DNA from 3 places in the Neisseria sp. CP9 genome. Region 3 is predicted to be linked to each of the others. Evidence: predicted binding sites of a transcription regulator. Region 3 holds the regulator's gene; each other region holds the start of a gene.
The links. The regulator FNR, encoded in region 3, switches genes on or off when oxygen is low (the NO sensors DNR and NnrR bind a similar motif). The targets are predictions, from matches to a motif close to TTGATNNNNATCAA.
Positions count from the first base shown of each region.

Region 1 (7,598 bases), 730 kb from region 3:
ACGGCTGGTTCGGTCTCGGCAATGCCCACCAATACGGCGAAGGTGCCAAGCCAAACCTCACCAAAGCCGAAAAATATTACCGCCGTGCCGCCAAACTCGGTCATCCCAAAGCAAAGGAATCCCTCGGCCGCCTGTACGAATTTGCAGAAAAGCCCGACTACCGCCGAGCCCGCAAATGGTATACACGTGCCTTTAAGCAACACAGTATTACAAACCCCGATATAGCCTATGCAGCCTACCGCCTCGGCTGGCTGAACGAGCGCGGCCTCGGCGGCAAAAAAGACATTAAGACAGCCTGCCTGCTTTACCGCAAAGCAGCCAAAGCGGGTTGCGCCGAAGCCCAACGCGCCTTCGGCTACCTATACGATGAAGGCCTCGGTCTGCCCCGAAACTACACCAAAGCCTACAAATGGTACGCCCGCGCCGCCTTACAAGCGGATGAAGCCGCCTGCAACAACATAGGCTTCCTCTACTACAAGGGCAACGGCGTGCGCCGCAGCAACAGCCAGGCGAAAAAATGGTACAAACTCGCCGCCCGCGCGGGCTGCATCATGGCATTATCCAACCTCGGTATCCTCTATGAAGATACAGGTCGTCTGAAAAAAGCCGCCCGCTATTACCGCCGTGCCGCCGAGGCAGGCAACAAATATGCCGCCAAGCAATTAAAGAGGCTAGAAAAGTAGAAGCCTGAACAATAAACCAAGGTCGTCTGAAAACGGCGTGTAGCGTTTTCAGACGACCTTTCACTTACTTCATTCCAAAACCTCCAACCATTTCTCCAGACCGTGTTCAAGCGATGTTTTGGTTTTTAAATCTAATTTTTTCATCAGCCGCTTTTCGTTCTCCACATGCGGAAACAAAGCTTTCTCAATCAATTCTTTGCCTTTGTCGGTCAGGCGTACCAGCATACTTCGCGCGTCGTCCGGATTGGGCAGGCGGTCAATTAAGCCTTGGTTTTCCAGATTTTTCAGGCGCGTGGTCATGGTGCCGGACGTTACCATCAGCGCTGAAAACAGCTCGGTCGGTGTCAGCGTATAAGGCGCGCCGCTGCGACGCAGGGTGGCAAGCACGTCGAACGAGCCTTCAGTCAAACCGTATTCTCCGTAAACTTTCTCCAGTTCGCGCACGATTAGTGCAGTAGCGCGTTTCAGACGACCTATCAAAAGCATATTTTCGGCTGCCAATTCAGGCAGTTCCTGTTTCCATTGGGCAACGGCGCGGGCAGGGGCATCGACATGGTCGGTCATTTTGTTACCTTTATTGTTCAGAACCCCTTTATTTTATCTTGACTTCAAGTTAATCTCTATTTATATTTAGCTTGACTTCAAGATAAACAAACCGGAGAAACTCATGTTTGCCGATAAACAAGCCGTTTTAAACGCCTTCCGTTTCCGCCACGCCTGCAAAAGCTATGACGCAGCGAAGAAAATCCCTGCCGATGATTTTGCCTATATTCTGGAAACCGCACGCCTGTCGCCCAGTTCGTTCGGGCTGGAACCTTGGCGGTTTTTGGTGATACAAAACCGTACTCTGCGCGAAGAGTTGCGCGGCATCGCATGGGGCGCGGCGGAAAAAATCATGGATTGCAGCCATTTTGTGATTCTACTGGCGCGGACGCAGGCTGCCATGCAGGCGGATTATCAAGAAAAAATCTGGGGCGGTGTGCATGGAATGCCGCCTGAAACCGTTGGAATGATGCAAAAATTTTTCAAGCAGTTTGCCGAAACCGATTTTGCCATTGCCGATAATCCGCGCTCGTTTAACGATTGGGCAGCCAAGCAAACCTATATCGCGTTGGCAAACATGATGACTGCCGCCGCTTTGATTGGTGTGGATTCCACGCCGATTGAGGGCTTTCAAAAGGAAAATGTGGAAAAGTTGCTGTCCGGCAAAGGCTTCATTAATCTTGACGAATACCGCGTCAGCGTCATGGCGGCGTTCGGCTATCGCGCAGGCGAACCCAAGCGTGCCAAAACGCGGCAGGCGGTAGATGATGTGGTTGATTGGATTGAATAAACGCCTGAAAATCAGCAACACAGACATTCACCAGTTGGTAAAATCAAGAGTTTTGACCGATGGTAGCCTGCACTTGAATGAAGAAGGTTTCCGATAGGCCAAATTTCCCACCCGCTTATTCATTTATTTGGAGGACTTATGCGCTTGCACTATTCCCAATATGCTCTTAATACCTATAAGGCACTGCTGGCCTTGGAAGCCAGCCTCACACTGGATAGTACCCTGAAAGATTTAGTGAAACTGCGTGTTTCGCAAATCAACGGCTGCATTTTTTGTGTCGATATGCACGTTAAAGAAGCCAAGCTGCACGGCGAGCGCGAACTGCGCCTGCATCATTTGGCCGTTTGGCACGAATCAACCCTGTTTACTGAAAAAGAACGGGCTGCGCTGCAATGGGCGGAAAACCTGACCCGCATCTCCAAACAGGGTATCCGCGATGCAGACTACGCAGCGGTACGCGCCCATTTTGATGAAGAAGAACTGGTGGCATTGACCCACGTCATCAACACTATCAACGTCTGGAACCGCCTGAACGTGGCTTTTGCCACCCCAGCAGGCAGCATGGACGGCCTGATGGGATTGGAGAAGGCAGGGCTGGTTTAGTCTGGCAAGACAATCTGAAATCGATCAAACAACAACAGGGGCTACCTAAAATATAAAAAGCAGTCTGCACATTCAAAACCAAAGTGCAGGCTGCTATTGCCCCATCACACCCCATTCCCTTTTTTTCAGACGACCTACTGCATAGTCAATCTGAAAAGCTGCATTCCTACGAGAATCAAAATGCCCAGCCGTACCGCCACCATCCTGACCACCGCGCTCGCCCCGCTGATTTGGGGCAGCACCTATCTCGTGACCACCGAATTCTTGCCGCCTGATCGCCCATTTACCGCTGCACTGATACGCGTGTTGCCCGCCGGGCTTTTGCTGTTGGTGTGGACGCGGCGCATACCCAAACGCGATGAATGGGCAACCGTTGTCTTGCTCGGTTTTTTGAACATCGGCTTTTTTCAGGCAATGTTGTTTGTGGCGGCGTATCGCTTACCGGGCGGACTGGCGGCGGTATTGAGTTCGACGCAGACGCTGATGGTGCTGGTGTTCACTTGGTTAATCGGCAAAACCATGCCGCCGAAAGCAGCTTGGGCTTGGTCGGCGGCAGGCGTTGTGGGGATTGCGCTCTTGGTTTTGTCGCCGCAGGCGCGCTATGACGGGACGGGGATTTTGGCGGCATTGGCGGGCGCGGCGGCGATGGCGCTGGGCGTTTATTTGTCGAAACACCGCCGTACTTCGTTGCCCGTGTTGGCGTTTACCGGCTGGCAGCTTTTTATCGGCGGCTTGTTTTTACTGCCCGTCGCCCTGCTTGCCGAACTGCCGCTCGAATCTTTAAGCCCCGCCAATATCGGCGGCTATCTGTATTTGTGCCTGTTTGGTGCTGTGTTGGCTTATGTGTTGTTTTTCAAAGGGATTGCTAAACTTTCGCCTGCTGCGGTTTCATCGCTGGGATTGCTCAGCCCCGTCTCGGCATTTGTCTTGGGCTGGCTGTTTTTAGGACAAAGCATGGACGCGAAATCGCTGGCAGGATTTGCGTTGGTATTGGTATCGATATTCGGGGTGCAACGTGCAGTCATGAAAAAGGTCGTCTGAAAACAGCCTTGAGCCTTCAAGCTGCTTTTCAGACGACCTCTTGCGCCGGCCAGTTTATTTCTTCAAGAATGCCCGTTTCAGAATAATCAGCCAATCTTTTTTATCCAAAACAGGGCGTTGCGTGAATACATCGTATTTGCTGCCGTCCAGTTTCTGCAAAATCAGTTGTCCGCCTACAATAATCATCCGCAATTCAAATCCCAAGCGGCCTTTCAGCGTTTTACCCAAGGGCGAGCCGCCCTTGAGCATTTGGAACGCGCGGTTGCATTCATACGCCATCAGTCTTTGGAACGCAAAATCCGCTTTGCCTTCGGCGATTTGCGCTTCGCTTACTTTGAATTTTTCCAAGTCGTCCTGCGGGATATAGACGCGGCCCTTCTGCCAATCGACGGCAACATCCTGCCAAAAGTTGATGAGTTGTAACGCGGTGCAGATGCCGTCGCTTTGGGCGATGCTGACTTCGTCGGTTTGTCCGTAAAGGTGCAGCATAATGCGCCCGATTGGATTGGCGGAACGGCGGCAGTAGTCGATCAGGTCGCCAAAATCCTGATAGCGGGTTTTGACAACATCCTGACTGAATGCGGACAAAAGATCGTAAAACGGCTGCAGCGGCAGCTTGAAAGGCGCAATGGCTTCGCGTTGCAGACGTTGAATTAACGGAGTCAACGGCACTTCGCCGCGCTGTATGCGGTCAAGTTCGGCTTTGAGTTCGTCCAAAGCGCGCAAGCGTTCAGCAGCTTCGGCATTGCCTTCATCGGCGAGGTCGTCGGCAGTGCGCGCAAAAGCGTAAACGGCATAGGTAGGCTTGCGCAGACGGCGTGGCATAACGAGCGAGCCGACGGGGAAATTTTCATAATGGTTGACGGACATAGCTATTTTAAATTCGGTATCTTGGGGTCGTCTGAAAGTACGGAGCCGCATTGCTCACATGATTGGCTTATGGCGGGCTGTACTTCCAAACCTGTATTAGCAACTCAGCATGATTTTAACACAACACATTATTTTATTAATGATTTAACTGTACGGCGCGCATAGAAATCCGAACGCCAAACACCCAATCATCTTGTTCTCCAAATTCAGACGACCTTTTTCACAAAACGGATTATTAGATACGAAAAAGACGCGAAGTCATCAAACCTTGATTCAACACCAAGCCTCCCTCATTCCCCAATATATCCGCAACCGATTGATTCGCTTATAATCCCCATACTGCCAAGCAAGCGGAGACGACGATGGACATGATGGCTTTCACGAATATTTTCTTAATCGTTCTATGTATTTTTACCATGCTGCTGGTGTGGTCGCGAAATTGGAAGCGCAAACAGGCGTATTTCGAAAAAATCAAAAACAATCCGGACAATCTGAAATGGCTTGAACACAATCTGACCGGAAAAGAAACAACAGACCTCAAAAACATCACCGAGCATTTCGAACTGCCTTTATTGCAAGCGAAGCAACTGCTGGAATACTACAAACAACAGTCAAAAAAATAATCTGCCTTTCCAAACAGGCGGACTGAATAGCGGGCAATATTCGGTCCGCCTGTTTTTTGCTATTTTCAAAAAATCTTTTATTTCTGTATTGACAGAAATAAAAGACAAAAATAAAATACCCTCACTATGAAACTGAATCCGACCACTGAAAAATTCATCCTCCACTGGGGCGAAATGGGCACCAAATGGGGCGTCAACCGTACCGTTGCGCAAATCCACGCCCTGCTCTACATTTTAGGCAGACCGATGAATGCCGAAGAAATCACCGAAACGCTCGGCGTAGCGCGCTCCAATGTCAGCAACAGCATCAAAGAGCTGCAAAACCTGAGACTGGTGCATACCGTGCATATTTTGGGCGACAGACGCGATCATTTTGAAACTTCAGACGACGTCTGGACTTTGTTCCGCACCATCGCAGAAATGCGTATGCAGCGTGAAATCGAACCGACGCGGCAATTTTTGCAAAGCCTGATCGACAGCCCTGAATTTAGTCAGGAAAACGAAACCGCCAAGCAGCGAATCCGACAAACCCATGATTTCATCAGTACGCTTACCACGTGGGCAAATGAAATGTTGAAGCTTTCTACTTCAACCATGGTGAAAATTTTAAAAATAGGCGCCGGAATACAAAAATTTTTCCGATGATGCCAATTAAATGGGTTTTTATAGTGGATTAACTTTAAATCAGGACAAGGCGACGAAGCCGCAGACAGTACAGATAGTACGGCAAGGCGAGGCAACGCCGTACTGGTTTAAAGTTAATCCACTATAATATACCCAACCCGGTTTCTCTTACGCAATCATAGGTGTGTTATGTCGCATTCAACAGAAGATTATTTCAACTATCCGAGAGGCAGAGTCATCATCGCTTATACTGCATCTACGATATTTTTTGCGTTTAGTATCGGTTACTATGCTTTATTCTTTACCGTACCAGCCCTAATTTGCGGTTTGATCTTAAGTTTGACGTCTACATATAGAGACTTACGCGGCCTTATACGGGCCATCATAACCGGATCATTATGCGGTTGCCTGTATCTTTTACTGTTTGGTGCAGATTTTGTCACCAGCCTCCTAGCCGGCATGGTAATAGGCCGTACTTATTCTTTGATTGTTGGCGTTTTGAGCTTGCCCAATCCTCCGGGGGAAGATGATATTCAAAAACCTGCCTAATTTTTTTACCCTTATATTTCTCTTTTGACAGAAATTTTAGAAATTACAGACTAATTATATAAACAACCTGAAATGAAATTAGGAAAGCAATATGTCTGACAATGCTACGCACTCTCCCCCTGCCTACCTGCCTTACTCGATGGGGCTGCTATGGCTATGGAGCGGTACCCAACCTCTGTTTTTCATGCCTGAAATGTCATTGGATTTGCTGCATTCGGTCGGTCTCCCCAATCCGTTGCAATGGCCGACATTGATCGCCGCTTCGCTACTGGACATCGGTTTTGCCTATTTATGCTTCAGCCGCTTTCGCTCCCGTTCAGCAATATGGCTGCTGCAATTGATAACCGTCGCGGCATACAGCCTGATCATTGCCTTCAGACTACCCGAAATGTGGGCGCATCCGTTTGCGCCTTTGGTAAAAAACCTGCCGATTATGGCTACTTTATTTTTCCTGTATCAATCCGTAGGAGATAAAAAATGAACACTTATTTAATCGTTAAAACCCTGCACATCATCTCGGCTACCTTAATGGTCGGCACCGGCTTTGGTACGGCGTTTTACCTCTTTTGGGCAAACCGCAGCGGTTCGGTTGCCGCGCAGTCGGTCGTATCGCATTGGGTCATCAAAGCAGACTGGTGGTTTACAACCCCTGCCGTCATTTTCCAACCTTTGTCCGGCTTATGGATGCTGTACGAACGCGGCTATACCGTGTCGACGATGTTAGAACAAGATTGGATATGGATGACGCTTGGCTTATACGTTCTTTCGGGTATTTGCTGGCTGCCCGTTGTCTGGCTGCAAATCCGCATGGCAAAGATTGCCGAAAAAGCGCATAAAGAAAACGCAGACACCATTCCGGAACCCTATTGGCGTTACGCCAGACGCTGGGAATTACTGGGCTATCCCGCCTTTTGCGCCACTATCGTGATTTACTTCCTGATGGTGATGAAACCGATTTAAAGATTTTCAGACGACCTCAGCAACACCATAAAGAAAAACCATGAACATCATCATTTTCGGAGGCAGCGGCTTCATCGGCAGCCGTACCGCTCAAATCCTCAAAGAACAAGGTCACCAAGTTTGTACGCCCGACCGCCGCGCCTTCGATTTTCTTCATCCCGACGAAACCGCCGCACGCCGTTTATTAGAGGGGCAAGACGTCCTCATCAACTGCATAGGCATCATGAGCCGTCATGCCGAAATACTCGAAACCGTACACCACCACACACCCAGACAGCTCGCTGCATGGGCAAAAGCAGCAGGCGTAACACG
Region 1 is NZ_CP180502.1:2,645,649-2,653,246, reverse strand. Features, by position in the region: gene ACMYUL_RS12820 (tetratricopeptide repeat protein) at 1-683, shown strand, start outside; gene ACMYUL_RS12815 (MarR family winged helix-turn-helix transcriptional regulator) at 753-1,247, opposite strand; gene ACMYUL_RS12810 (NAD(P)H-dependent oxidoreductase) at 1,351-2,016, shown strand; gene ACMYUL_RS12805 (carboxymuconolactone decarboxylase family protein) at 2,155-2,619, shown strand; gene ACMYUL_RS12800 (EamA family transporter) at 2,800-3,660, shown strand; gene hpnC (squalene synthase HpnC) at 3,715-4,530, opposite strand; gene ACMYUL_RS12790 (hypothetical protein) at 4,893-5,153, shown strand; gene ACMYUL_RS12785 (GbsR/MarR family transcriptional regulator) at 5,280-5,798, shown strand; gene ACMYUL_RS12780 (hypothetical protein) at 5,967-6,326, shown strand; gene ACMYUL_RS12775 (DoxX-like family protein) at 6,418-6,807, shown strand; gene ACMYUL_RS12770 (DUF2269 family protein) at 6,804-7,286, shown strand; gene ACMYUL_RS12765 (NAD-dependent epimerase/dehydratase family protein) at 7,327-7,598, shown strand, end outside.
Region 1: ACMYUL_RS12785 (GbsR/MarR family transcriptional regulator) is a predicted target of FNR. The motif match lies at 5,242-5,255, and genes of this name have one in related genera.

Region 2 (7,598 bases), 150 kb from region 3:
TTTCACCGCCGCCGATAACGTTGACTTTGATGTCGAACGCTTCAGCGTTTTCAGTCAGAACCAAAGGTTGGCGAACAACCATGCGGCTGGTTTCGCGGGCGAAGAATTCGTCAACGGGACGACCGTTTACGATGATTTGGCCGGTACCTTTAGTCAGGAATACACGAGCCACTGAACTTTTGCGGCGGCCTGTGCCGTAGTAGTATTTACCGTTCATGTCGTGTCCTTATTTCAATTCCAAAACTTTGGGTTGTTGTGCGGCATGGGCGTGTTCTGCACCAGCGTACACTTTCAGTTTTTTGATCATTGCGTAACCCAATGGGCCTTTAGGCAACATGCCTTTTACGGCTTGTTCCAAAGCGCGGCCCGGGAATTGCTCTTGCATTTCGCGGAAAGTACGCTCGTAGATACCTCCGGGGAAACCGGAGTGACGGAAGTATTTTTTGTCTTCGAATTTGGCACCGGTTACACGCAATTTGTCCGCGTTAATGACGATGATGTAGTCGCCGGTGTCAACGTGGGGGGTGTATTCAGGTTTGTGCTTGCCACGCAGACGGTGGGCGACTTCGGCTGCAACGCGACCCAAAACTTTGTCTTGGGCGTCGATAACGAACCATTCGCGCTTCACCTCGTGGGGTTTCGCTGAAAAGGTTTTCATAGTGGAAATCCAGATAGATATAGAAAGTTGTGAATTTTAAAGATGGGATTGGCTTTTGTCAATCGGATTGGGGTCGTCTGAAAGTGTTTTTTCTATGATGGCGGTTTTATGCATAGGGAGATGTTGTTTTTAAGCTGGAAAACGTTACTGATGATTCAAAATATCGGGATGTGTTTTCAATTTTATGCTTGGTTTTCAGACGACGTCGGAGCCAATGATAAATGAAAGCCATGCCGCAAATTGGGCATGGCTTGATATGGGAATCCCCGCGAGAGCCGTTTTGGCTGAATCCGCTTGAACCTTGTTGACAAGGCGGTCACCTCGGGCAGCTTCGGGTGCATCTAAGAATAGACACTCGCGCCCACTGCAACTCCCGGCAACCTTAAGCGAACTTATTGGTTCAAAGGAATATATGCCTTCGCGGACACCGCAGGGAAAAAGAAAAATCAGTTTTGTTCCAACCGCGCCAAAGCTTTTTGGCAGGCGTTGTTCATGTCAGTTATTTTACGCTCAAATTCGCCTATTGCCAAATCGTCTTTGAGTGTAATTTTAAGGAGGTCGTGGACAACGTTGAGCGCGGTCATAATGGCGATTTTATCGCTGCCGACAATGCGTCCGCTCTCTTTGATGGCGGCACTTTTTTTGTTGAGCATATCAACGGCTTGGAGCAGGGTATCTTTTTCTTCGCTCGGGGTGTTGATGGTGAAATTGACATTCATGATGTCGAGGCTGACTTGTTCGATACTCATGGCGTATCCTTATGATTGTGTTTCTTGCGGCAGGCGGGAAATGAGCTGGCGGATTTTTTCTGCAGTCTGTTCCAATGCGCTGCGGTATTGTTCTTTTTCGGCATTAAGATTGTCGATTTTGCCTTGTAGGTCTTCTTTGAGTTTGCCGACTTGTACAAGCAACGCTTCACTCAATTCGTCAACGGCGGCTTCATGTTCGCGCTTTTGTTGTTCATGCTCGAGCTTGAGGCGGTCGATTTCTTCATTAAGGCGGCGGTTTTCACCAACAAGGGTTTCAAATTTTTGGGCCAGCTGGTAAACGCTGACTTCCAAGGTGTCGAGTGATTGATTCATGTATAGGCTTCCATATTGCCGCATGGTGGCAGGCGGTCAGGATATTAGGATGATGATGCAGGGATGTCAATCGCTGCCGAATCTTGAGGTCGTCTGAAACTTTTTGGTTTGATGTTTTCAGACGACCTTTACCGTTCGGTCTTACTCAAAGCGTGCGCTGCGCTCCATGAGTCTTTCTGCAACTTGTTGCGGGGTCATTTCCTTGCGGATGAGTTGCAGCAGGGTTTGGGTGATGGGCATGTCGATTTGGTATTTCACAGCGGTGTTAAACACTTCTTCGATGGTGCTGACACCTTCGGAAACATGACCGATTTCCACCAACACTTGATGCAGTTCTTTTCCTTCTGCCAAACCCAAACCGACACGGCGGTTGCGCGAAAGCGCGCCGGTACAGGTCAGGATAAGGTCGCCGATGCCGGCAAGCCCCATCATGGTCTTAGGCTGCGCGCCCATAGCCATGGCAAGACGGGTAATCTCGGCGAGACCGCGCGTCACCAGCGCCGCACGCGCATTGAGTCCGTATTCGAGACCGTCGGAAAGGCCGGTAGCGATTGCCATCACATTTTTGACAGCACCGCCGACAGCCACGCCGATCACGTCCGTACTGCCGTAAAGGCGCATTACGTTGGTGTTGAGTTGTGGAACCAATTCCTCAATCCACTCCTGATTTTCTGAGGCGATAACTACGGCGCAAGGCAGTTGTTTGGCGAGTTCTTGGGCAAAGCTCGGACCAGACAGCACGCCGATTTTTTTGTTCTCAGGCAATACTTCTTTCAATACTTGGAAGGTCAACAGCCCTGTATCTTGTTCAAAGCCTTTGCAGGCAGCAAGGACGGGAACGTGGTCGGCATTGTGTTGTTTGAGGAGTTCTGCGCTGCTTCTCAAACCCGCGACAGAAGTTACGACAAGGACGAGTTCGCTGTCTTTGAGTGCATCACCCAAATCGGCGTAAACGGTTAAGGATTCAGGGAAAGGGAAACCGGGCAGACCGTGTTTGTTTTCACGTTCTGCCTGCAATGTACGGACTTGTTCGGGATTGCGTGTCCAAAGGGCGACTTCGTTGCCGTGGCGGGCAAAGTGCAGGGCAAGGGCTGTACCCCAAGAACCTGCGCCGATGACGGTGATTTTCATTGTGTGTCTTCCAACGGTAAATTGTCGTTTAATTTAAACCAATCGGCTTGGCAGTGCAAGCGATAGAGGCCTATTCAACATGAAAACCGCATGAAAATGCAGAAGCTATCACATATATTGCTTATTTCTATTGAAAATCCAATATTGATTTACCGCAAAGGGCAAACCACGCCCGCTGTTTATACTTCGCGGACAAAAAAGCCGGACATATCAAACGGACGTAAACAAAGCGGAATGCCATTCCCCATTTTCGCCCGCCATTCATCACGGCAACACCCGACTGCTCCTGTCGCTTGCTGTTTTGTCCGCATTGGCCGCCTGTGGCGGACAGGAAAGCAAGGAACAAAAACCTGCTTCCGCACCGACCGAAGCCTCTGCCGTTCAGACAACCCCTGAAGCTGCTTCAACCGCCTCAGCAGCGTCCCAAGTCGCCGTTGACAGCAATGCTTCACCTGAAGACCAAGAATTGCTCAAACGCGCGCAAGGCATCTTCAAACCACTGCCAAGCGCTGAAGAAATGCAGAAACTGCGCCCGTTTACCGAAGAACAGGTCAAACTCGGCCATCAATTATGGTATGAGCCACGCCTCTCCAAAGGCAACACCGTAAGCTGCAACTCCTGCCACAACCTCGCCACCGCAGGCGTGGACAACCTGCCGACCAGCCAAGGCCATAAAGGACAGTTCGGCGGACGCAACTCCCCGACTGCTTTAAACGCCGCCTTGCTCGGCATGCAGTTCTGGGACGGTCGCGCGGCCGACGTTGAAGAACAAGCCGGCGGACCGTTGGTCAACCCTGTGGAAATGGCAAACGACTCACAAGAAGCAGCTGCTGCCAAAATTACCAAAATCCCCGAGTATCAAGAACTGTTTAAAACCGCCTTCCCTGAAGACGGTGCAGTTTCCTTCAAAAACATTACCACCGCACTGGGCGCATTCGAACGCACCCTGCTGACGCCGACCAAATGGGATGACTACCTCAAAGGCAACGTCAATGCCCTGACCGAACAAGAGCGCAAGGGCGTGCGCGCCTTTATGGAAAGCGGCTGTATCGCCTGCCACAGCGGCGTCAACCTCGGCGGCACAACTTTCCAAAAATTCGGTTTGGTTCAAGGTCCGTACTGGAAATTCATTGAAGATCCGAAACAAGACAAAGGTCGTGCCGACGTCACCAAAAAAGCCGAAGACGAATTCTTCTTCCGCGTCCCAGGCTTGCGCAACGTCGCCAAAACTTATCCATATTTCCACAACGGCAGCGTTTGGGAATTGGACAAAGCCGTTACCATCATGGGTAAAGCGCAGCTGGGTAAAGACCTGACTCCGGAAGAAACCGAAAACATCGTTGCCTTCCTGAAAACACTGTCCGGCAGCGTTTCCGACTCCGCCCGCACCGTACCCGAACTGCCTTTATCTGCACCGATGGAATCCCATCCGAACAATAAATAAACGGTAAATGAAGTAAGGTCGTCTGAAAATTCAGGTTCAACAAAGCCCAAAGCTTTAGAGAACAGGATTTCAGACGACCTTTATGCCATTTCATGACCCATATCATTCGATCCCACATCCTTTTCCCTCAAATGACACGTTAGACAAAAATCAGCCTCATATGCAATGAAACGCACGTTGTTCAAACAATTACATCTTGAATATAATCAAACATATGATTTATTTAAGTTTTTATAAAAACCATCAACAAACGAATCTTCAACTCACATCATTGATATCCGAATGCCTATCTTCAAACACGCCTCGTCAGTTGACGGCGGCAAGGCAAAATGTTGAAATACATATCTAGGATAAAAAATAAAAAGCGTTGACCAAACGCCTATAAACACACCACAAAATCCGTTCAGACGACCTTTCCTTACCCAATAACCAAGCCCAAGGTCGTCTGAAATCATATAGTGGATAAACAAGAAGCAGTTGACAGCGTAATGTAACCAAGCCGCACCGCTTCAAGCCCAATCCACCATAAAACTAATCAACATACATTGCACCATGACCTTACTCGGCCTCAAACTCAGGCAGACCCAACAACTCAACCAACGTCTGCAACAATCCCTGCGCATCCTGCAAATGTCCGGTATCGAACTCGAACGCGAGGTCGAAGACTGGTTGCAGGACAATCCCCTGCTCGAACGTCCCGAAGCCGACGAATTTGCAGACGCAGAGTTCAATCACGGTACCACCATGCCGCGCAGCAACCACCTCGGCGGCGACGATGCCGAAGATGCGTGGCTCAACATCGCCAAAGAAGAAGATTTCAACCAATACCTGCACGCCCAAGTGTGCGAACATCCCCTTTCCGACAAAGAAGCCGCATACGTCCACATCCTTATCGACTTCCTTGACGACCAAGGCTATTTCACCGACAGCATTCAAGACGTTATCGACAACACACCCTTGGAATGGATGCTGGACGAAGACGAGCTGCAAAACGCCCTCGACCTTTTGCAGACCTTCGACCCGCCGGGCGTTGCCGCCGCCGACCTGACCGAATCCCTGATGCTCCAGCTCATGCGCCTGCCCGCCAGCCCCGCGCGTCAAGCTGCCGCCCACCTTATCCAAAGCTCGCTGCACGACTTAGGCAAAAACCGCAAACAAAACATCATCCGCTTCCGCAAACTCTTTCCCGAAATCGACAGCGAAACCATAGAAGCCGCGCTCGACATCATCGCCACGCTCAACCCCTACCCCGCCTACGGTTTCGCCTCCTCCGAACCGACCGCCTACATCCAGCCCGACGTTTGGGTCAAAGAAGGCAAAGACGGCTGGAAAGTCATCGGCAACGAAGCCGCCTGGCCCAAACTGCAACTCAACCGCGAATACTGCGACCTCATGAAATCCGCAGAAGACGGCGCACCCGAATGGAAAGAAAAAATCAACGAAGCCAAGCAGCGCATCGACTCTCTCGAACTGCGCAAAAGCACCGTCATCCGCCTTGCCGAATACATCGTCAAAAATCAGGAAGACTTCTTCATATTCGGCGAAATCGGACTCGCGCCCATGCTTATGAAAGACGCCGCCGCCGAATTGGGGCTTGCCGAAAGTACCATTTCGCGCGCCGCCAACCAGAAATATTTGTCTTGCCCGCGCGGACTATTTGCGTTACGCTATTTCTTCACACAAGCAGTCAATTCCGAAGGCGACAAAGAAGGCTTAAGCCAAGGCGCGATTAAAGCCGTTTTGGGGCAGATTATCGAAAACGAAGACAGCAGCAAGCCCCATTCCGACGAAACCCTTGTCCGCCTCCTCAAACAACAGGGCATAGACATCGCCCGCCGCACCGTCGCCAAATACAGGGAATCGCTCGACATCCCGCCGGCACACAAACGCAAACTTACCGAATGACAGTTTTAAACCGCAGTTTTCCCGTTCCGTTTCTAACGGACTGAACCCCACCGAAGGAGCTGTATTATGAATCTGAAAATCACCGGTCTGAATTTCGACGTTACCGAGGCCATCAAAAACTACGTTTCCGAAAAATTGGAACGCATCAACCGCCACGCAGCCAACGCCATTTCCGTTACCATTACCCTTTCCGTGGAAAAACTCAATCAACAGGCTGAAGCAGACATCCATTTGGCGGGCAAAGACCTCCACGTCGAGGCCGTTGAACAAGATATGTACGCCGCCATTGATGTTCTGATGGACAAGCTTGACCGCGCGGTGCTGAAACATAAAGAAAAAAGCGGCGATGTCCGCAGTACGGTAAAACCTGCCACCGAATAGTTCACCACCCTAAAGGTCGTCTGAAAACCTATTTTCAGACGACCTTTACATTAAATTTCCTTTTGCGACACCAACCCGCACATCCCCCAATCTCATCAACTCGCTTCTGAGTTTCTTACCCATAGTGGATTGAATTTAATGGAACACGGCAAAGCTGCCACATTCCATTAAAACCCATCCACATATGACCCAAAATCCAACACATCCTATTCCGATATCCCATCCTGCCACCCGCCCACTTGCATGAAAACGGAATGAAAGATAACATTTCCCTCCTTGCAGCTGGGATAAAATATATGTTGCAATCGCCGGACAGTCGGGTAAAGGTGCAAAATGATTCTACACAGCGTCACCGCTTTAACATTCAGGACATTTTAAAACATTAGAAATTATAGTGGATTAACTTTAAATCAGGACAAGGCGACGAAGCCGCAGACAGTACAGATAGTACGGCAAGGCGAGGCAACGCCGTACTGGTTTAAAGTTAATCCACTATAAAACCGCCCGCTGCCGACCTATTCATTTACTTTCATTTAGGTAGTTTATTCATGGATCAAAATAACACTCCCCACCCTAATGTACCCAACGACACTGCAGTCATGACCGTCAAGGATTGGATCATCACACTCCTGATACTCGCTATTCCTATAGTAAACCCTATCATGATATTTGTCTGGGCATTTGGGGACGGCAATAAAAACCGCAAACACCTCATGCAAGCTTATTTGTGGATTGCTCTGGTTTGCCTCATTATCATGATCCCACTAGTATTTTTTATAATGAAAAACCTTCCTGCCGCAGCAATGCAGCAACACAATTTTGGACAGCCTGCATATGAAGCACCAATGAACAACATGCCTTCTGAAAAATTTGATACCAACAGCCTCCCTGAGCAAGAAACATCTGCCGACGACATGTCGGAACAAGAAAACGAAGCTGCCTCAGAAGTTTCTGAAGAAGTTCCCGAAAACGCTGAATCTGCCCAATAATCAGAATT
Region 2 is NZ_CP180502.1:1,762,538-1,770,135, reverse strand. Features, by position in the region: gene rpsI (30S ribosomal protein S9) at 1-217, opposite strand, end outside; gene rplM (50S ribosomal protein L13) at 227-658, opposite strand; RNA gene ssrS (6S RNA) at 918-1,097, opposite strand; gene ACMYUL_RS08455 (cell division protein ZapA) at 1,105-1,407, opposite strand; gene ACMYUL_RS08450 (hypothetical protein) at 1,417-1,740, opposite strand; gene ACMYUL_RS08445 (NAD(P)H-dependent glycerol-3-phosphate dehydrogenase) at 1,882-2,871, opposite strand; gene ACMYUL_RS08440 (cytochrome-c peroxidase) at 3,131-4,315, shown strand; gene rpoN (RNA polymerase factor sigma-54) at 4,868-6,220, shown strand; gene hpf (ribosome hibernation-promoting factor, HPF/YfiA family) at 6,287-6,601, shown strand; gene ACMYUL_RS08425 (hypothetical protein) at 7,150-7,590, shown strand.
Region 2: ACMYUL_RS08440 (cytochrome-c peroxidase) is a predicted target of FNR. The motif match lies at 3,016-3,029, and genes of this name have one in related genera.

Region 3 (7,598 bases):
GATGCTGAGGATATCGTTTTGCTGTTCGGTAATCATAGGGAGCGTATCTAGAGCAAATTAACTTGAATCATGACAACACGGCAAATATGGTTTTATGTTACCCGAAAGTATTGAAAATAAAAACAAAGGTCGTCTGAAAATTTTCAGACGACCTTTTCCATGCCTGTTTACACCGTTTGCGAATATTGGGCTTTAGTTTCCCTGTGGCGCAGGTGGTAGTCAAACACCATGGCGATGTTGCGTATCAGGAAGCGGCCTTTGGGGGTAACAGTCAGTCCGTGCGGTTTCAGGCGGACGAGTCCGAGGGAGGCGAGTTGTTCCAAGTCGGCAAGTTCGTCTTTGAAATAGCGGTCGAACGGGATACCGAACACGCTTTCGTAGATTTGGTAATCCAAGGCGAAGCGGCACATCAAATCTTGGATGATATTGCGGCGCAAAAGGTCGTCCTGATTGAGCTGGTAGCCGCGCATGATCGGCAGGTGTCCTGCATCGAGTGCGGCGTAGTAGGCGTCGATGTCGCGTTCGTTTTGGGAATAAGTGCTGCCGATTTTGCCGATGGAAGACACGCCGATGGCGACCAAATCGCAGTCCGCATAGGTTGAGTAACCTTGGAAGTTGCGCTGGAGGAAGCCTTCTTTAAGGGCGATGGAGAGTTCGTCATCGGGTTTGGCGAAGTGGTCCATACCGATGAAGACATAGCCGCGTTCGGTCAGGGTTTGGACGCAGTATTGCAGCATATCGAGTTTTTCTTCGCTGCCGGGTACGGCTTCGGTATCGATGCGGCGTTGCGGCTTGAAGATATGCGGCAGGTGGGCGTAGTGATAAAGGGCAAGGCGGTCGGGATCGAGCGACAATACCGTATCAATGGTGGTTTTGATGCTTTCGGCGGTTTGGTGCGGCAGTCCGTAAATCAAATCGACGCTGACGGATTTGAATCCCGCTTCGCGTGCAGCATCGATGACTTCTTTTGTTTCATCGTAGCTTTGGATGCGGTTGACCGCTTCCTGCACTTTGGGATCAAAGTCCTGAATACCGACACTCATGCGGTTGAAACCGAGCTTGCCGAGCATAAGGACGGTTTCGCGGCTGACTTTGCGCGGGTCGATTTCGATGGAGTATTCACCGCCGGGGATAAGTTGGAAATGTTTGCGTATCATGCGGAATACGCGTTCGATTTGGTCGTCGCTCAAGAAAGTCGGCGTACCGCCGCCGAAGTGCAGTTGCGCGAGCTGATGCCGTCCGCCCAGATGCGGGGCGAGCAGCTCCATTTCTTTTTCAAGGTATTCGATGTAGGCATCGGCACGGCTTTTGTCTTTGGTGATGATTTTATTGCAGCCGCAGTAGTAACAGATGGTGTTGCAGAAGGGGATGTGGATATAAAGCGAAAGGGGCTTGTTCAAAGCCCCCATACCGCGCTGATTCAAGGCATTGATATATTCGGCTTCGCGAAATCCGTCATGAAAACGGTCGGCTGTCGGGTAGGAAGTGTAGCGCGGACCGCTGGAAGGAAGGCTAGCAATGAGTTCGCGGTCGAACTCAGGTTTGTCATTGTTTCTATTGTGATTATTTTGTATCGGTATTACTTTCATGGCGTGTGTGTGATTAGAGTAATGATGTTAGGCAATTTTCGGATAGTTTGGTAGAATGCCACAGTATGATAAACCTGTCTTGATATGTGTCAATAACTTACGTAATCATGACAGGATAAAAACCTTAATTTTAAGGGTGTTTTATGACCACACACAATGCTATGCATCAGATGAAAACCCTGTGTTCTTCCTGTTCGCTGCGTGAACTCTGCCTGCCTGTCGGGCTTTTGCCCAATGAGTTTGCCCAATTGGACGCGGTCATCCGACAGAGCCGCCGCTTGAAGAAGGGTGAATATCTGTTCCGCACCGGTGAGCCTTTCGCGTCGCTGTTTGCCATCCGTGCCGGTTTTTTCAAAACCACGGTTGCCAGTCAGGACGGTCGCGATCAGGTTACCGGTTTTTTTATGTCCGGCGAACTCATCGGCATGGACGGCATTTGTTCCCATGTCCACAGCTGCGACGCGGTGGCTTTGGAAGACAGCGAAGTGTGTGAGCTGCCCTTCACCCACATCGAAGAGCTGGGGCACAACATCCCCAGCCTGAGAAGCCATTTTTTCCGGTTGATGAGCCGCGAAATAGTGCGCGACCAAGGCGTGATGCTGCTTTTGGGCAATATGCGCGCCGAAGAACGCCTGGCGGCGTTTTTGCTTAACTTGTCCCAACGCCTTTATTCGCGCGGATTTGCCGCCAACGATTTCATCCTGAGAATGTCGCGCGAAGAAATCGGCAGCTATTTAGGGCTGAAGCTCGAAACCGTCAGCCGCACGCTGTCCAAGTTCCATCATGAAGGTTTGATTTCGGTCGAACACAAACACATTAAAATCCTCGACTCGCAAAACCTCAAAAAAATGGTGTCCGGCTGTTCGCACGCCATCTGATGGATACCGAGACCATTTTCAAACAGAACCCAAGGTCGTCTGAAAAATTTTCAGACGACCTTCTTCATAAAACCCAATTATGAAACACAAGAAAAAACTCATTGCCTTGACCACTGCCTGCGCCCTGCTCGCCTACTGGCTCTATCCCGACCAACATCCCGTTTACCCCGCAAGTGACCATTACGACCCGAAAACGCAAACCTTCTTCAACCCCGAACCGCAGCAGAAACCGACCGGCCTCGTCAGCGCATTTTGGAAGATCCTGACCGACCCGCAGGCAACGCGCCCGCCCAAACCTCTGCCTACCGTCAAACCCGATTGGCAAACCTTCCTCGCCGCACCCGAAGGGAAAAGCCGCTTCGTCTGGTTCGGGCATTCTACCCTATTGATGCGGATCGGCGGACAAACCGTCATTACCGATCCCGTTTTCGGCAATTCCGTCTCCCCCATCCCCATCACCATGAAACGCTTCCAGCCTGCGCCCGCAGAAATCGACGAACTGCCGCCCGTCGATGTCATCCTGATTTCCCACAGTCACTACGACCACCTCGAAAAAGACAGCGTGCAAGCACTCAATTCAAAAGGCAACAGCCATTTCATCGTCTCACTCGGCATGGGCGTATTGCTGAAAAAATGGGGCGTGCCGCAAGAGCGCATTACCGAACTCGATTGGTGGCAAAGTACCGAACGCAACGGCATCCGCTACACCGCACTACCTGCCCGTCACGATTCATCCCGAACCCTGACCGACCACAACCAAGCCCTGTGGTCCAGCTTCGTCATCGAACACGGCGGCGAAAAATTCTATTTTCACGGCGACTCGGCACAAGGCAGCCATTTCGACAAAATCGCCGAAAAATTCAACGGATTCGACATCGCGTTCATCGAAAACGGGCAATACAGCGAACATTGGCCCAACAACCACCTCTTCCCCGAACAAACGGCCCGCTACGCCGCGAAACTCGCGCCCAAGCGCTTCATGCCCATCCACTGGGGCGCCTACGCCATGGCATTGCACGCTTGGAACGAACCCCTGCTTCAAAGCATCCCGCTGGCACGCAACTTGGGTGTCAATCCGTTGACTCCGCTAATGGGACAAGTCTTTGATGCCAATACCGCCACGCAAGACTGGTTCGCAGAGCCTTTAGAATAAAGCTGCCAAGGGGTCGGCTGAAAACAAATACAGCAAGTTCCATCAAGTCATAAATATAGTGGATTAACTTTAAACCAGTACGGCGTTGCCTCGCCTTAGCTCAAAGAGAACGATTCTCTAAGGTGCTGAAGCACCAAGTGAATCGGTTCCGTACTATCTGTACTGTCTGCGGCTTCGTCGCCTTGTCCTGATTTAAAGTTAATCCACTATACCGACGAAGCGGAAGCTGTTTTCAGACGACCTCTTTTTGAATTTACCTGTTGCAGCATTTCCAACACTTCTCTCCTTCTCCCGTTTATCCGTTTTGCAATATTCTGATAATAAAAAACTAATTTCCCCTCAACCGAAAACCTTATTTTGCAACGCGCGGTTCGCGTATAAATCACTTGACCGATTACATCGTATTACGTAAAGTATGCGGCATTCTTTTGAATTGGTATTACCAATTTATTTGGTAATTACTCTCAGATTAAGGTTCGGTATCTCTCCCGCATCCGACATCATGATAAAAATTGATAAACAACGCCGATTTAAGGATTCACCATGGCACTATTCCTCAGTATTTTTCCCATCATCCTGCTGATTTGGCTGATGGTTAAGAAAAACAGTATGCCTTCCTACATTGCGCTGCCGATTACCGCCGCGCTGATTTACGCCATCAAACTGTTTTATTTCAACGACGACGCTATGCTGCTCAACGCAACCGCAGCGTCCGGCCTGGTTTCCACACTGACGCCGATTACCGTGATTTTCGGTGCGATTATGTTCAACCGCATGATGGAAACCACCGGCTGTATCGACATTATCCGCAAATGGCTGGCGACCATCAGCCCGAACCCTGTGGCGCAGCTGATGATCATCGGCTGGGCGTTCGCCTTTATGATTGAGGGTGCATCCGGCTTCGGTACGCCTGCTGCGATTGCCGCTCCGATTCTGATGAGTTTGGGTTTCAATCCGTTGAAAGTGGCGATTTTTACGCTGGTCATGAACTCCGTACCCGTATCATTCGGCGCAGTGGGTACACCGACTTGGTTCGGTTTCGCACCCTTAAACCTGAGTCCCGAAAACATCTTAGCTATCGGCAGACAAACTGGCGTGATGCACTTCTTCGCAGGTTTCGTCATCCCCGTCATCGGCTTGAGCTTCATCGTGCCTTGGTCTGAAATCCGTAAAAACTTGGGCTTCATCGGTATTGCCGTCTTCTCTTGTACCATTCCTTATGTTGCCTTGGCGATGGTTAACGAAGAATTCCCATCACTCGTTGCCGGCGCAATCGGTCTGATGGTATCTGTATTCGCAGCCAACCACGGTTGGGGTTTGAGCAAAGACCATCCGAAAGACCCGAATGCCGAAAAAGTACCTTTTGCCCAAGTCGCCAAAGCACTTGCCCCTCTGGGTATGCTTATCGGTATGCTGGTGGTTACCCGCATCAAACAGCTCGGCATTAAAGGCCTGCTGACCAGCAAAGAAGAATGGTTCAGCTTCCAACTGCCGTTTGATTTGAGCAAAATCACCGTCAGCGACTCTTTGACCATTACCTTCGGCAACATTTTCGGACAAGGCGTTAGCGCGTCTTACCAAACTCTTTACGTTCCTGCATGGATTCCGTTTGTCTTTACCGTTTGGATTTGTATCCTGCTTTATAAAACCAAATTCAAAGACGCCTGGGCCTTCTACGCTGCAACTTTCAACCAAACCAAAAAACCGCTGCTTGCCTTGATGGGCGCGCTGATTATGGTTCAACTGATGATGGTCGGCGGCGACGACTCCATGGTGAAAATCATCGGTAAAGAGTTTGCCGCGATGGCAGGTGAACACTGGGTTTACTTTTCCCCTTACCTTGGCGCTATCGGTGCATTCTTCTCCGGTTCGAACACTGTATCCAACCTGACATTCGGCCCGATTCAGCAACAAATCGCTATTGATACCGGCCTGTCCGTTACCCTCATCCTTGCTCTGCAATCCGTTGGCGGTGCAATGGGCAACATGGTCTGCATCAACAACATCATCGCCGTATGTACCGTACTGGACGTGAAAAACGCCGAAGGTGCGATTATCAAGAAAACCGTCATCCCGATGGCGATTTACGGTGTGATTGCTGTCGCCATAGCAATTATTTTCTTCCCCCTAAGGTAAGAACCTTGTAACCCAAAAGGTCGTCTGAAAAATATTCAGACGACCTTTTTTTATGAAGCAAACAGTTAGTCAATACTCCCCTTCCCTACCATCATACTTGCGTATAGAAACCTATCTTCAGTCGCAAACATATCCATAATAAAAACCAACAAACCAAATCTTCTTCATGGACATCTATCCGTTTGCTTGAAAGTGGGCGCATATGGAATGTCCCATTCCTATCGAGTCTGCTATCAAAGACGGATATAAAACAAGACAATGAGCCGTGAAAATCTGTCACCACAACAAGCACATGCCCTCCCCTCTATACATCCAAAGACAGCAGGTCGTCTGAATTCTTCTTTTAAAGATAAAAAAATGCAGATAAAAAAACGGGCCGCCAAAAGGCGACCCTAAGAAACTCTTGCAGCTGGGAGTAATAGCAAGAGATTACGACACTTTAACCTGGTTTATGCCGGAGAAACGACGCATCAGCTCTGGAATGGCTTCGGCATTCGAAGCAACAGTGATACCCATTCTCCGCATTTCATAGATAGTCTCGATGGTGCTTTCAGGCGCGTAGCCGTGGCAGGCACCGAGATTGACAATAATATGAAGATTATCGCTGTACCAAGACAATTGCTTGGCCGTATTGGCGACAGTTTCTTCGATGGCCAATCCGCCAATAATGACAGTATCGGCTTTTTGTTCGTGCAGCCATTCCAACAGTTCTGTGCTGTTTGCCTCATTGGCTTCATGAAAACAAGCACCGTGAACATGTTTACCGCTTAATTCGAGCGCATGATCGTAATCTGCCGGAGAGGGCAAACCTTGGAGCAAATGCGTCCCACGACAACCTCCGGCGCATTGGCTAAAAAAACCGGACGGTCGGCCGAACATAACACCGTTGCGATTGACGACGGTCGCACAAATGCTCTCCGGATCGATGTTCACATTCTCAATTAAAACCCTTTTATCTGCCAACGCTGCCTGGCGGTTAAGTTCATTAACCATATTTTCCGGACGCAACAAAAAATGGGTTGCATTAGCAGCCATACAGGTAAAGCGAAATTGCGGTTGGACGTCGATTGCAACGGTAGTCATATGGTATGGCTCTCTTTATTTAATTCTATTCTGCAAACAGAATCAGGATTGCTCCGCTCAATCACTGACACCAGACGAATGGTTTAATTTGAAGATAATCGGTATATTTATGATGAGCGGTATAATATCAGGATAATCGTTATATGGCTAGTAAATAATTTAAGATTTGTAACAATACTTGCAGTAAATATAATTTTTGTGGTATTTAAGGCTAATACTCTAATCAAATATCATTTTTAAACAATTCTTTTCATTCATTAATTTCTTATTTATTTTATGGTTTCTCTGCATTCGTGAAATATGATACATATTGAATAAAACTGTTGTTTAAAAGGAAATTTCACCCCAAAAAGCGAAAAATTGTTGGCAATATCCGCGTTACAAGCTGATTTTTCTCCACCAAGGGCAAAAATAAACGGTGCAAAAACCTTGCCATACCAACCGCCACAGCCCCAAACAAATAAAACGCGCAACACGGTTTCTACCCGTGTTGCGCGTTTTATAGCGGATATTGAGCGGTTCGCTTAACTGCAAACCGAATCATTTCAGAAAAATTCAAGTCAGAAAAAGTACAAAACCTGTTTCAGACGACCCTTGCTTATGAAACAGAGCCATAATGAAGTAATTGATAAAACCGACATCATCGATCTTTGCGGCTTTTCCACTTCAATATTATCGTCCCCGCTCATCGCGAACGGGACAAATCAACAAATCTCCACTTCCAAATCCAAGCGTCGTGCCGTTGCCTGTACTGCTTCG
Region 3 is NZ_CP180502.1:1,913,920-1,921,517, reverse strand. Features, by position in the region: gene ACMYUL_RS09180 (hypothetical protein) at 1-36, opposite strand, end outside; gene hemN (oxygen-independent coproporphyrinogen III oxidase) at 168-1,589, opposite strand; gene fnr (fumarate/nitrate reduction transcriptional regulator Fnr) at 1,733-2,467, shown strand; gene ACMYUL_RS09165 (MBL fold metallo-hydrolase) at 2,547-3,620, shown strand; gene ACMYUL_RS09160 (L-lactate permease) at 4,164-5,756, shown strand; gene ACMYUL_RS09155 (isochorismatase) at 6,186-6,839, opposite strand; gene ACMYUL_RS09150 (hypothetical protein) at 7,109-7,315, opposite strand; gene ACMYUL_RS09145 (hypothetical protein) at 7,544-7,598, opposite strand, start outside.